DNA from 4 places in the Pantoea sp. F_5 genome. Region 3 is predicted to be linked to each of the others. Evidence: predicted binding sites of a transcription regulator. Region 3 holds the regulator's gene; each other region holds the start of a gene.
What was found. The regulator CRP, encoded in region 3, controls carbon source genes, mostly activating them, when cyclic AMP is high. The targets are predictions, from matches to a motif close to ATGTGANNNNNNTCACAT.
Positions count from the first base shown of each region.

Region 1 (3,344 bases), on a different contig from region 3:
GTACTGGTATTGTGCATCGCCTGCGTCGCCTATACCGCCGCACTGATCCAGCTGGTCTGGCAGGCGCGTGACACGCTGAAAGCCACTTTCTGGCCTGCCCAGTTGCTGCTGTGGATCCACCTGTTGTTTCATCTGGCGCGCCTGTTTCTGGATAGCGCCATGCCCAGCACGCAACCCGGAGCGATTGGCGGGTCAGACTTTTCAGTTTACGTGATTCTGGAATCCATTCTGTTTGTCATCGGCCTGACGTTTACCATTCTGGCCATGGTGAATGAGCGGATGCAGATAGCGTTAAAACACACTTCCCTGCACGATCCGCTGACCAGCGTCTGGAATCGTCGCGCCTTATTTACTGAAGCCACAAAAATTGTGGCGCGCTGCCGCCGTCAGAACCGGCCGTTCAGCGCAATACTGTTCGACCTCGATCATTTTAAAAGCATCAATGATCGATATGGCCATCATCAGGGCGACCAGATTTTGATTCACTTTTGCGAAATAGTCAGAGAATTGATACCGGCTGAGGGGCGTTTTGCACGACTGGGCGGAGAAGAGTTTGCGGCCATCATTCCGGCTGGAGCACGGGATGCAGAGGCGTGGTGTGAGGCGATCCGGCTGGCGGTCTGTACATCGCAACCCAATGACATAGCTTATTCAGTCAGCATTGGCTTTGCCACGGTCACGCAAGGCCAGCAGGATTTTGAGAGTTTACTGGCGCTGGCAGATGCAGCGCTCTATCACGCGAAAGCCAGTGGCCGGAACTGCACTGCGCAGCATCCAGTCCCGGCAGCCATCAGTTAGTGGTGGGAATTGTGTGACCGGCGGCAGCGCTTGTCATAGTGACGCAGCCAGTAATAGCGATCTTCAATTTTTTCACGGCCACTGATACGCGCGCCCACCAGCCACATCAGTGCGCCAATAAAGATGCTCAGAATCGCGCCCTGCGCCAGAAACTGCGGCAAATCGAGTGTCGGCAGCTGGTTCATAATTGAAAACCCAACACCCAGCACCATTGTGACTAATCCCAGTACCATCAAGCTGTTACCCGCTACGCGGCAGTGTTGATGTTTCATGCTGCACCTCCATCCATATGAGTAAATAACCGCACACAATGTTAAGTGCCATAAGTTTAGGCAATGGCTGGGGTCCACGTTGCGGACTGGATCACACATCAGCTATAAAGAATGGCCTGGTCCTGAATGCAGCCTGTTGATTCAGATAGAAAATGATTAATCACCGTTCTGAACCATTTCGATGCGTGTGCTTTGTCATCTCGCCTGTGGCGAAGTAAACTAACGCCCTTTCGCGATAACAGCAGGATAATCATTGTGAGCAGCATTAAACTGATTGTGGGACTGGCCAATCCGGGCGCTGAATACGCCGCCACACGCCACAATGCGGGTGCCTGGTATCTGGATCTACTGGCTGAGCGCCACAATCAGTCACTGAAAGAGGAAGGCAAATTCTATGGCTATACCGCCCGCCTGGCGATAGCCGGCGAGGATGTGCGCCTGCTGGTGCCGACCACCTTTATGAACCTGAGTGGTAAAGCGGTGGCGGCAATGGCGACCTTTTATCGCATTGCGCCAGAAGAGATTCTGGTGGCGCATGATGAACTCGATTTGCCGCCCGGTGTGGCGAAATTCAAGCAGGGCGGCGGCCATGGCGGCCATAACGGCCTGAAAGACATCATCAGCAAGCTGGGCAACAACAATAATTTTCATCGGCTGCGCATCGGTATCGGGCATCCCGGCGATCGCAACAAGGTGACCGGATTTGTGCTGGGCAAGCCGCCCGCCAGTGAGCAGAAGCTGATTGATGATGCCATTGATGAGGCGGCGCGCTGCACCGAACTGTGGCTGAAAGAGGATCGCATTAAGGCAATGAACCGGCTGCACGCCTTCAAGCCTGCTTAAACGCCCGAATCGTTGCGATTCCGTGTATAATGCGCGAAATTTTTCCATTCGTCTCCGACAGTCCGCCCTCTGGCGCGCTGTCCATCCAGTTATAAAGGGTATCAAACCATGGGATTCAAATGCGGTATCGTGGGCCTGCCGAACGTCGGTAAATCCACTCTGTTTAACGCGCTGACTAAAGCGGGCATCGAAGCGGCTAACTTCCCGTTCTGTACCATTGAGCCAAACACCGGCGTGGTACCCATGCCTGACCTGCGTCTCGACCAGCTTTCTGAGATTGTTAAGCCGCAGCGCGTGGTGCCGACTACCATGGAATTCGTCGATATCGCGGGCCTGGTAAAAGGGGCGTCCAAAGGTGAAGGCCTGGGCAACCAGTTCCTGACCAACATCCGCGAAACCGAAGCGATCGGCCACGTGGTGCGCTGCTTTGAAAACGACAACATCATCCACGTTGCGGGGAAAGTGAACCCGGCGGAAGATATTGATGTCATCAACACCGAACTGGCGCTGTCCGATCTGGAAACCTGTGAACGTGCGATACAGCGCGTGCAGAAGAAAGCCAAAGGCGGCGACAAAGATGCCAAAGCCGAGCTGGCTGCGCTGGAGAAGTGCCTGCCGCATCTTTCTGAAGCGGGCATGCTGCGTTCACTGGATCTGGATGCCGACGACAAAGCGGCCATTCGCTATCTGAGCTTCCTGACCCTGAAACCAACGATGTACATTGCCAACGTCAATGAAGATGGTTTCGAGAACAACCCGTACCTGGATCAGGTTCGCGCTATCGCCGAAGCAGAAGGTTCAGTCGTCGTACCGGTTTGCGCCGCCGTTGAGTCGGACATTGCCGAGCTGGAAGATGAAGATCGTGAAGAGTTCATGGCGGAACTGGGACTGGAAGAGCCGGGCCTGAACCGCGTTATCCGCGCCGGTTACTCGCTGCTGAACCTGCAGACCTACTTCACCGCTGGCGTGAAAGAAGTGCGTGCCTGGACCATCCCGGTTGGCGCAACTGCCCCACAGGCAGCCGGTAAAATCCATACCGACTTCGAGAAAGGCTTTATCCGCGCCCAGACCATCGCGTTTGAAGACTTTATCGCCTATAAAGGCGAGCAAGGCGCGAAAGAAGCTGGAAAGATGCGTTCAGAAGGTAAAGAGTACATCGTGAAAGATGGCGATGTGATGAACTTTTTGTTCAACGTCTGATTGGGTTGTTGTTTCATGAGGTTTTAGCAACCCCATGAAATCTGACAGACACCTTAAAACCCACGCAACTGCGTGGGTTTTTCTTTTTGATGCTGTATCAATATTGCCTGTCCGCTCATTCCGGCAACGCCGTAATGAGTATCTTAAAAAAATATTGTTCCAGCCCCGCTCATTCTTCGCACAAGTCAGCAAACGAACCCGTTGCAACCTGCGCGTCCCCTCTCACCTGCT
Region 1 covers NZ_VWUO01000002.1:302,286-305,629, reverse strand. The annotation lists gene F3I44_RS03935 (GGDEF domain-containing protein) at 1-798, shown strand, start outside; gene ychH (stress-induced protein YchH) at 795-1,070, opposite strand; gene pth (aminoacyl-tRNA hydrolase) at 1,326-1,913, shown strand; gene ychF (redox-regulated ATPase YchF) at 2,022-3,113, shown strand.
Region 1: the regulator CRP is predicted to act here: its motif matches at 1,150-1,167, upstream of pth (aminoacyl-tRNA hydrolase).

Region 2 (3,344 bases), on a different contig from region 3:
TTATCATCTGGGACGGCGCTGTGGCCGCTATTTCCTCGCCACGCTGGGCCAGTGGCTGAGCGATGCGGAACCGATGAGCTCAACGCGCATCGTTACGCCACCTGCGCCGGTCGCCAATGCACCGGATACCCGATTGATTATCACGCCGCCGTTGGCGGACAATGATGCAGATTATGACAAAGGATCGCTGGCATGATGTTTATCGACACGCACTGTCATTTCGACTTTCCGCCTTTCGAAGGGGATGCTGCCGACAGCCTGGCGCGCGCCGCGGAAGCGGGTGTAGAGAAGATTATCATTCCGGCAATCGATGCCAGCCGGTTTGAGCGCGTCTGCGCGCTGGCTGCTGACCACTCGCCGCTTTACGCGGCGCTGGGCCTGCACCCCATCGTCATTGAAAATCACGTTGAGGCGCATCTTGGGCAACTGGAAACCTTACTGCAACAGCGGCCACGTAAGCTGGTGGCGATCGGTGAGATCGGACTGGATCTCTATCGCGACAATCCGCAGTTTGATAAGCAGCAACGCTTTCTTGAAGCGCAGCTTAAGCTGGCAAAGCGTTATGCGTTGCCGGTGATCCTTCATTCACGCCGTACACATGACAAGCTGGCACAGATTCTGCGTCGTCACGATCTGCCGCGCTGTGGCGTGGTGCACGGTTTCGCGGGCAGCCTGCAACAAGCGCAGGCCTTTATTAAGCTGGGTTATGCGATTGGCGTTGGCGGGACCATTACCTATGAACGCGCCAGCAAAACCCGTCAGACCGTGGCGCAACTGCCGCTCTCGTCGCTGCTACTGGAAACCGATGCACCCGATATGCCGCTGCAGGGCTTTCAGGGCCAGCCAAACCGCCCTGAACGGGCGCGTCAGGTGTGGGAGGTGCTCTGCAGCCTGCGAGAGGAGTCACCCGAAGAGATTGCCGATGCGTTGTGGCACAACAGCCAGCAACTCTTCCAGCTCGATCCCGCTTTCCCGGCGCTGCATAACTGACCGGATCTGCCTCATCTGCGCTTAAATGTGATAATAGTAACATTGGGCCGACTGGCGTATAATGGCCACTAAACGCTGTTATCTGCGATTTTTGTCACAGGGAGTGTGGCACGATTGCACTAATTTCTTATCCCTATGTGACTGCTGGCACATATCAGGCCGCTTCTGAGTGTTATTATTATAACATTCCGCCGGCAAGCCGGTGGGTTGCACCCCGATCCTTTGGAGAGCCTCATGACCGATATTAAACCTCTTGCCCTGCGCGCCCTGAAACTGATGGATTTAACCACCCTGAATGACGACGACACCGACGCAAAAGTGATCGCCCTGTGTCATCAGGCTAAATCCCCGGCAGGCAATACCGCCGCCATCTGTATCTATCCGCGCTTTATTCCGATTGCGCGTAAAACGTTGCGGGAGCAGGGTACGCCGGAGATCCGCATCGCTACGGTGACCAACTTCCCGCACGGTAATGACGACATCGATATTGCACTGGCAGAGACCCGCGCCGCCATCGCCTACGGTGCGGATGAAGTGGATGTGGTCTTCCCGTACCGCGCGCTGATCGCCGGTAACAGCCAGATTGGTTTCGATCTGGTAAAAGCCTGTAAAACCGCCTGCGCTGAAGCGGACGTGCTGCTGAAAGTCATCATCGAAACCGGTGAGCTGAAAGAAGAAGCGCTGATCCGTCAGGCTTCTGAGATTGCCATTGATGCGGGTGCCGACTTCATTAAAACCTCCACCGGTAAAGTACCGGTTAACGCCACGCCGGAAGTGGCGCAGATCATGATGAATGTGATCCGTGACAAAGGCGTCAGCCAGCAGGTTGGTTTCAAACCGGCGGGCGGCGTGCGCACTGCTGAAGATGCTGCGATCTATCTGCAGATGGCCGAAGAGACGCTGGGTGCCGACTGGGCCGATGCGCGCCATTTCCGTTTTGGTGCATCAAGCCTGCTGGCGAGCCTGCTCAACACCCTGGGTCATGACAGCGACACCAGTAAAGCGGGTTACTGATCCTTCAGGCGGTCGCTGACCGCCTGTTCTCCATCCTGATTTCCCTGAACCAGGGGGCTACTTTGTTCCTGCCACAAGAAATTATTCGCAAAAAACGTGACGGCCAGGCGCTGACTGAAGAGGAGATTCGCTTCTTCATTAACGGCGTGCGTGATAACACCGTCTCTGAAGGTCAGATTGCCGCGCTGGCAATGACTATCTGGTTCCATGATATGACACTGCCGGAGCGGGTTGCGCTGACGATGGCGATGCGTGATTCCGGTACGGTACTTAACTGGAAATCACTCAACCTTAACGGGCCGGTGGTGGATAAGCACTCGACCGGCGGCGTCGGCGATGTGACGTCGCTGATGTTAGGGCCGATGGTCGCCGCCTGCGGCGGATATGTGCCGATGATCTCCGGTCGTGGTCTGGGGCATACCGGCGGCACGCTGGATAAACTGGAAGCGATTCCGGGCTTCGATATTTTCCCCAGTGATGATCGTTTCCGCGAGATCATTAAGCAGGTCGGTGTGGCGATTATCGGCCAGACCAGCTGGCTGGCCCCGGCGGACAAGCGCTTCTACGCGACGCGTGACATCACCGCCACCGTCGATTCCATTCCGCTGATCACCGCCTCGATTCTGGCGAAGAAGCTGGCCGAGGGACTGGATGCGCTGGTGATGGATGTCAAAGTGGGTTCCGGCGCATTTATGCCAACCTATGAAGCCTCAGAAAATCTGGCGCAGTCGATTGTGGGCGTTGCCAACGGCGCAGGCTGCCAGACCACCGCGCTGCTGACGGACATGAATCAGGTGCTTGCCTCGTCAGCCGGTAACGCGCTGGAAGTGCGCGAAGCGGTGCGCTTCCTGACCGGTGAACAGCGCAATCCGCGCCTGCTGGAAGTGACGCTGGCGCTCTGCAGCGAAATGCTGATCTCCGGCAAACTGGCCGCCAGCGACGCCGACGCGCGTCAGAAGCTAATGACGGTGCTGGATAACGGCAAGGCGGCTGAGGTGTTTGGCCGCATGATCGCTGCCCAGCAGGGACCGGCTGATTTCGTCGAACGCTATGACACTTATCTGCCCGCGGCAATGCTGAGTAAACCGGTTTATGCCGACCAGCCAGGCATCGTCAGCAGCATGGATACCCGTGCGCTGGGCCTGGCGGTGGTGGCGATGGGCGGCGGACGTCAGCGTGCCAGCGACAGCATCGACTACAGCGTCGGCCTGAGCGACATGATTACCCTGGGCGAACGTGCCGATGCACAGCGTCCGCTGGCGATGATTCACGCCAGCAGCGAAGACAAATGGCAGCAGGCCGCCGCAGCGGTTAAAGCTGCGCTGGTGCTCGGGGATTCA
Region 2 covers NZ_VWUO01000003.1:181,035-184,378, forward strand. The annotation lists gene F3I44_RS05520 (patatin family protein) at 1-196, shown strand, start outside; gene F3I44_RS05525 (TatD family hydrolase) at 193-990, shown strand; gene deoC (deoxyribose-phosphate aldolase) at 1,225-2,004, shown strand; gene deoA (thymidine phosphorylase) at 2,067-3,344, shown strand, end outside.
Region 2: the regulator CRP is predicted to act here: its motif matches at 1,016-1,033, upstream of deoC (deoxyribose-phosphate aldolase).

Region 3 (3,344 bases):
GGATTCAGAAACTGGTGCGCGACACTGGCGAGCGCGGTCATTCACGTGAAGCAGTAATGGATTCGGTGGTGCGGTCGATGGAGGATTACATCAACTTCATTACGCCCCAGTTCTCACGTACCCATATCAACTTTCAGCGCGTTCCAACCATTGATACTTCCAACCCGTTCGCTGCCCGCACCATTCCGTCACTGGATGAGAGCTTCGTAGTGATTCACTTTCAGGGACTGGAGGATATCGACTTCCCCTATCTGCTGGCGATGCTGCAGGGGTCGTTTATCTCGCACATCAATACGCTGGTGGTGCCTGGCGGCAAAATGGGTCTGGCCATGGAGCTGATCATGGGGCCGCTGGTGAAGCGGCTGATGGAAGGTAAGCGGATAGAGTAAGAGGTCAGCAAAAAACCCTCAGACAGCAGATGCCTTTCGCAAAAATGTAAAACCGGCTTTTCTGCGGATAAAGGCTTGCTGCTGAGCAGGCTTCAGGGAGCATACGCCTTTCGCAAAGACGCAAAACCGCCATCCCTGGCAGGCTCAGCGCGGGCCATCCCTGGCCCGCTATGCTTTGCTACAGGTGTATGCTCCCTTCGCTTCACGTCCGGCAGCCACATCCGGTTTCAGGGAGCTCGCTTCAGACAGACCCTGATCACAAAGAATCTGACAGCAGCATATAAGCTCAACACGCAGGGAACCGGGTCAGAAGAGGAAAGCGTCCCACGCCAGGGATAAAAACGCCGGGAGCGTTTTTGAACAACGCAACGCGTTGGCCCGGCTACAGGCGCACTTCAGGGATGAGGTGCGTAATCGCGTGGGCCGAGCGCCCAGGGATGGTTTAAGCGACTTTCCGATCTGGCCCGGTTTTCTGCGCAGGCTCGATCTTACCGCCGCCCAATGTTGCACGGGCCGTTAATGGTCGTTTTCAGATACTACAGCTCAATCACCTCATAGCTATGCGTAATCGTCACACCTTTACCCAGCATGATGGCCACAGAGCAGTATTTCTCTGCCGAAAGATCGACGGCGCGTGAGACCGCTTTATCCTGGAGCGCTTTGCCACTCACGATAAAATGCAGGTTGATGTGCGTAAAGATTCGCGGTGCTTCTTCACGACGTTCTGAGGTCAGTTTTACTTCACAATCAGCCACATCGTTGCGGCCTTTTTGCAGAATTGATACCACGTCAATCGCGCTGCATCCACCTGCCGCCATCAGCACCATCTCCATTGGGCTGGGCGCTTTATCACCCGAATTGCCATCCATCAGTATCTGATGGCCGGATGAGGATTCTCCAAGGAATGTCAGCCCTTCTACCCATTTCACTCTTGCCTGCATGATTTTTGCTCCGGAATACGCTGTTTTGTCGCCAGAGTACGCTTTCACCTGGTAAACAGCAATCCAGAGAAATCCGCCTGTAGCTGAAGCGAGACAACAGAAGACAGTCGGCAAAAGCTGTGCTACAAACAGTGCTGAAAATATTTTTCGTCACCCGATGGCGAAGCCGGGAAGAATGAAGCGCACTGCGCCTGATGCGGCCCGAATAATTTCCTGAAAAGGAAACGCTTGAAGCTTTCACCGCCTGACAGGGAAAACTGCCCCCTGTATTTTGGGCACGATTACAACAGAGGATAATAGCGAATGGTTCTCGGCAAACCGCAAACAGACCCTACACTCGAATGGTTCCTGTCCCATTGCCATATTCACAAGTATCCATCCAAAAGTACGCTGATTCACCAAGGTGAAAAAGCAGAAACGCTTTACTACATCGTGAAAGGTTCCGTCGCGGTTCTGATTAAAGATGAAGAAGGCAAAGAGATGATTCTTTCCTACCTGAATCAGGGCGATTTTATTGGTGAGCTTGGCCTGTTCGAAGAAGGTCAGGAGCGCAGCGCCTGGGTACGTGCGAAAAGCGCGTGCGAAGTCGCGGAGATTTCTTACAAGAAATTCCGTCAGCTGATCCAGGTGAATCCCGACATCCTGATGCGACTCTCCTCGCAGATGGCGCGTCGCCTGCAGGTCACGTCTGAAAAAGTGGGTAACCTCGCTTTCCTCGACGTCACCGGACGCATTGCTCAGACCCTGCTTAACCTGGCGAAGCAGCCAGATGCCATGACGCATCCCGACGGCATGCAAATTAAAATCACTCGTCAGGAAATTGGCCAGATTGTGGGTTGTTCACGTGAAACCGTGGGCCGTATTCTGAAGATGCTGGAAGATCAGAACCTGATCTCCGCACACGGTAAAACCATCGTCGTTTACGGCACCCGCTAACTCCTGTCATCCACGGCGTGATGGCAACATCACGCCGTTATTGTTTGTGTTGGGCCGATGTGGCGTCGAATCATTTATCATCCTGAAGTTAACTACGCCTTGCGGCAAACGCTGGTGCTCTGCCTGCCGGTCGCGTTGGGCTGGCTGGCTGGCGACCTGCAAAAAGGTCTGCTGTTCTCATTAGTGCCCGCCTGCTGCAATATCGCCGGTCTCGATACTCCGCATAAACGCTTTTTCAAACGTCTGATTGTGGGCGGCAGCCTGTTTGCCCTCGGCAGCTTTCTGATCCAGTGGCTCACCCTGCATGCGATTCCACTGCCGCTGATCCTCTTCGCTATGCCTTTGCTGCTTGGCGTCACCGGTGAGATTAGCCCGCTGCACGGCCGTCTGCTGCCCGGTACGCTTATTGCCGCCATCTTTACCCTCAGCCTGATTGGCCGCATGCCCATCTATGTCACTCCGCTGCTCTATATCGGCGGCACACTCTGGTATGGGATATTTAACTGGTTCTGGTTCTGGCTGTGGAAAGAGCAGCCGATGCGGGAGAGCCTGAGCCTGATTTACCGCGAGCTGGCCAACTACTGTGACGCCAAATATACCCTGCTGACGCAGCTGACCGATCCCGAAAAAGCGCTGCCGCCGCTGCTGGCTCACCAGCAGAAAGTGGTCGATCTGATCAACACCTGTTATCAGCAGATGCACATGCTGTCGGCAAGCCGCGATCACAGCCATAAGCGGCTAACGCGCGCTTTCCAGGTGGCGCTCGATCTGCAGGAGCATATCTCGGTCAGCCTGCATCGGCCGGAAGAAGTACAGAAGCTGGTAGAGCAGAGCCATGCTGAAGCGGTGATCCGCTGGAATGCCAAAACCATCTCGGCCCGGTTGCGGGTGCTGGCAGATAACATTCTTTATCACCAGTTACCCGACCGCTTTGCGATGGATAAACAGCTCGGCGCGCTGGAGAAAATCGCCCATCAGCATCCCGATAATCCGGTGGGTAACTTCTGCCTTTATCACTTCAACCGCATTGCGCGGGTGCTGCGCACCCAGAAGCCGCTTTACCAGCGCGATTTGATGG
Region 3 covers NZ_VWUO01000006.1:19,630-22,973, forward strand. The annotation lists gene F3I44_RS09550 (phosphoribulokinase) at 1-389, shown strand, start outside; gene F3I44_RS09555 (OsmC family protein) at 926-1,330, opposite strand; gene crp (cAMP-activated global transcriptional regulator CRP) at 1,634-2,266, shown strand; gene F3I44_RS09565 (YccS/YhfK family putative transporter) at 2,324-3,344, shown strand, end outside.

Region 4 (3,344 bases), on a different contig from region 3:
CCGAGTTCAAACGTCGCGTCAGCAACGAACTGCCCGCTAACTGGCAGGAAGAGTCACAGAAGTTCGTTGAGCAGCTGCAGGCGAACCCGGCGAAGATCGCCAGCCGTAAAGCCTCACAAAACGCTATCGAAGCCTTTGGTAAAATTCTGCCGGAATACCTGGGCGGCTCAGCCGACCTGGCACCGAGCAACCTGACTATCTGGTCTGGGTCTAAGCCAATCAACGAAGATGCAGCGGGTAACTACATCCATTACGGCGTGCGCGAGTTCGGTATGACCGCTATCGCTAATGGCCTGGCGCTGCATGGCGGCTTCCTGCCGTACACCGCCACCTTCCTGATGTTCGTGGAGTATGCGCGTAATGCCGCGCGTATGGCGGCACTGATGAAGATCCGTCAGATCATGGTCTACACGCACGACTCTATCGGTCTGGGCGAAGATGGCCCGACGCATCAGCCGGTTGAGCAGATGGCGAGCCTGCGTACCACACCAAACATGAGCCTGTGGCGTCCCTGTGACCAGGTTGAATCTGCGGTGGCGTGGAAATATGCCATTGAGCGTAAAGATGGCCCGACCGCGCTGATTTTCTCTCGTCAGAACCTGGCGCAGCAGGAACGTGATGCTACACAGCTGGCTAACGTGGCACGTGGCGGTTATGTGCTGAAAGAGTGCGACGGCACCCCTGAGCTGATCCTGATCGCCACCGGTTCAGAAGTTGAACTGGCTGTCGGTGCCTGGGACAAACTCACCAGCGAAGGCCGCAAAGTACGCGTGGTCTCTATGCCGTCAACGGATGCTTTTGACAAGCAGAGCGATGAGTACCGCGAATCTGTATTGCCGAAAGCGGTCAGCGCACGCGTCGCTATCGAAGCGGGCATCGCGGATTACTGGTTCAAATACACCGGACTGAACGGCGCTATCGTGGGTATGACCAGCTTCGGTGAATCTGCACCTGCGGATCAGCTGTTTGAACTGTTTGGCTTCACCGTCGACAACGTGGTCGCGAAAGCGAAGGCGCTGCTGGCGTAAAAACCGGCCAGGCGGGTCCGTTCCCGTCTGGCAGTGAAACAAGAGGGGCGAAATTGTCGTCCCTTTATTTATTATTCCTCCAGTAATAACTGACAATGGCCCGAATTTGTGACGCAGATCCAAATTTAAGCAGTCAGATTGATCACAGTCATTCCTGTTATTCCTTCCTTCTATTATTGTGGCTGAACCGTTTCAGTCGGTGTGCATATTGCCCTGATTTCGGACAATGCCGGGTAAGAATCTCCTGTACAAAATGCAGTGAAACGCTCAGGCTAACGGCACGTTTTTTTCAGTCTGACGTGGCAGGAGAGAAATGACGGTACGGATAGCGATAAATGGTTTTGGCCGGATTGGACGCAACGTCCTGCGCGCGCTCTATGAAACGGGCCGACGTGCAGAGATCACTGTGGTCGCCATTAACGAGCTGGCAGAAGCCACCGGTATGGCGCACCTGCTGAAATACGACACCAGCCATGGCCGTTTTGCTTTTGACGTCCGTCAGGAGCGCGATGTGATGTGGGTGGGGGGTGATACCCTGCGCATCCTGCACCGTGCAGACATTGCCAGTTTGCCCTGGCGTGAACTCGATGTGGATGTGGTGCTGGACTGCACCGGCGTTTATGGCTCGCGGGCTGATGGCGAAGCGCATCTGCAGGCTGGCGCTAAAAAAGTGCTGTTCTCTCATCCCGGCGGCAACGATCTCGACGCCACGGTGGTGTATGGCGTTAACCAGCAGGCGCTGACCGCCAGCGACCGCATCGTTTCCAACGCGTCCTGTACGACGAACTGCATTATTCCGGTCATTAAACTGCTGGATGATGCGTTTGGAATTGAATCCGGTACCGTCACTACGATCCACTCGGCGATGCACGATCAGCAGGTAATCGACGCCTATCACAGCGATCTGCGCCGCACACGCGCAGCCAGTCAGTCGATCATCCCGGTAGATACGCGTCTGGCGGCCGGCATTACCCGTATTTTTCCGAAATTCAACGATCGCTTTGAGGCGATAGCCGTTCGCGTCCCGACGATTAACGTGACGGCCATTGATCTCAGCGTTTCTGTGCATAACGCGGTGACAGCGTGTGATGTTAACACCCTGTTGCGGAGCGCGGCAGAAGGGGCATTTCGTGGTATAGTTGACTATACGGAATTACCGTTAGTCTCAGTAGATTTTAACCATGATCCGCACAGTGCCATTGTGGATGGAACACAAACGCGGGTCAGCGGTCAACACCTTATCAAGACCCTGGTCTGGTGTGACAACGAATGGGGCTTTGCTAACCGAATGCTCGACACGACGTTAGCGATGGCCGCAAGCGGTTTCAGGTAAGACGCGGTTTGCGTCTGGCAAAACTTATGAGAATCAACGAGAGGGTTCACCATGTCTGTAATTAAGATGACCGATCTGGATCTGGCTGGCAAACGCGTTCTGATCCGTGCCGATCTGAACGTACCAGTTAAAGAAGGTAAAGTGACGTCTGATGCACGTATCCGTGCTTCTCTGCCAACCATTGAAGCGGCGTTGAAACAGGGCGCGAAAGTGATGGTTACCTCCCACCTGGGTCGTCCGACCGAAGGTGAGTACAACGAAGAGTTCTCGCTGCTGCCGGTAGTTAACTACCTGAAAGAGAAGCTGAGCGGCACCAATGTGACCCTGGCAAAAGATTACCTCGATGGCGTTGAAGTCGGCGCTGGCGAACTGGTTGTGCTGGAAAACGTTCGCTTTAACAAAGGCGAAAAGAAAGACGACGAAGCGCTGTCTAAAAAATATGCTGCGCTGTGCGACGTTTTCGTGATGGACGCCTTTGGTACTGCGCACCGTGCGCAGGCGTCTACCCACGGCGTCGGCAAATTTGCCCCTGTCGCCTGTGCGGGTCCGCTGCTCTCTGCAGAACTCGAAGCGCTGGGTAAAGTCATGAGCAACCCGGAGCGTCCGCTGGTGGCTGTCGTCGGCGGTTCTAAAGTCTCTACCAAATTTGACGTGCTGCAGTCTCTGGTCAAAATCGCGGACACCGTGATTGTGGGCGGCGGCATTGCGAACACCTTCGTGGCTATCGATAACAAAGTCGGTAAATCACTCTATGAACCAGACTTCGTTGAAGCGGCCAAAGGCCTGCGCGATCAGCATGGTATCCCGGTTCCGACTGACTCACGCGTCGGCACAGAATTCTCTGAAACTGCGCCAGCGACCGTGAAAAAGGTTTCGGAAGTCGCGGATAACGAAGAGATTATGGATTTTGGTGATGAAACCGCCCAGGCGATGGCGGCTATCCTGAAGGATGCGAAAACCATCCTGTGGAACGGCCCGGTTGG
Region 4 covers NZ_VWUO01000003.1:241,240-244,583, forward strand. The annotation lists gene tkt (transketolase) at 1-1,028, shown strand, start outside; gene epd (erythrose-4-phosphate dehydrogenase) at 1,342-2,361, shown strand; gene pgk (phosphoglycerate kinase) at 2,413-3,344, shown strand, end outside.
Region 4: the regulator CRP is predicted to act here: its motif matches at 1,135-1,152, upstream of epd (erythrose-4-phosphate dehydrogenase).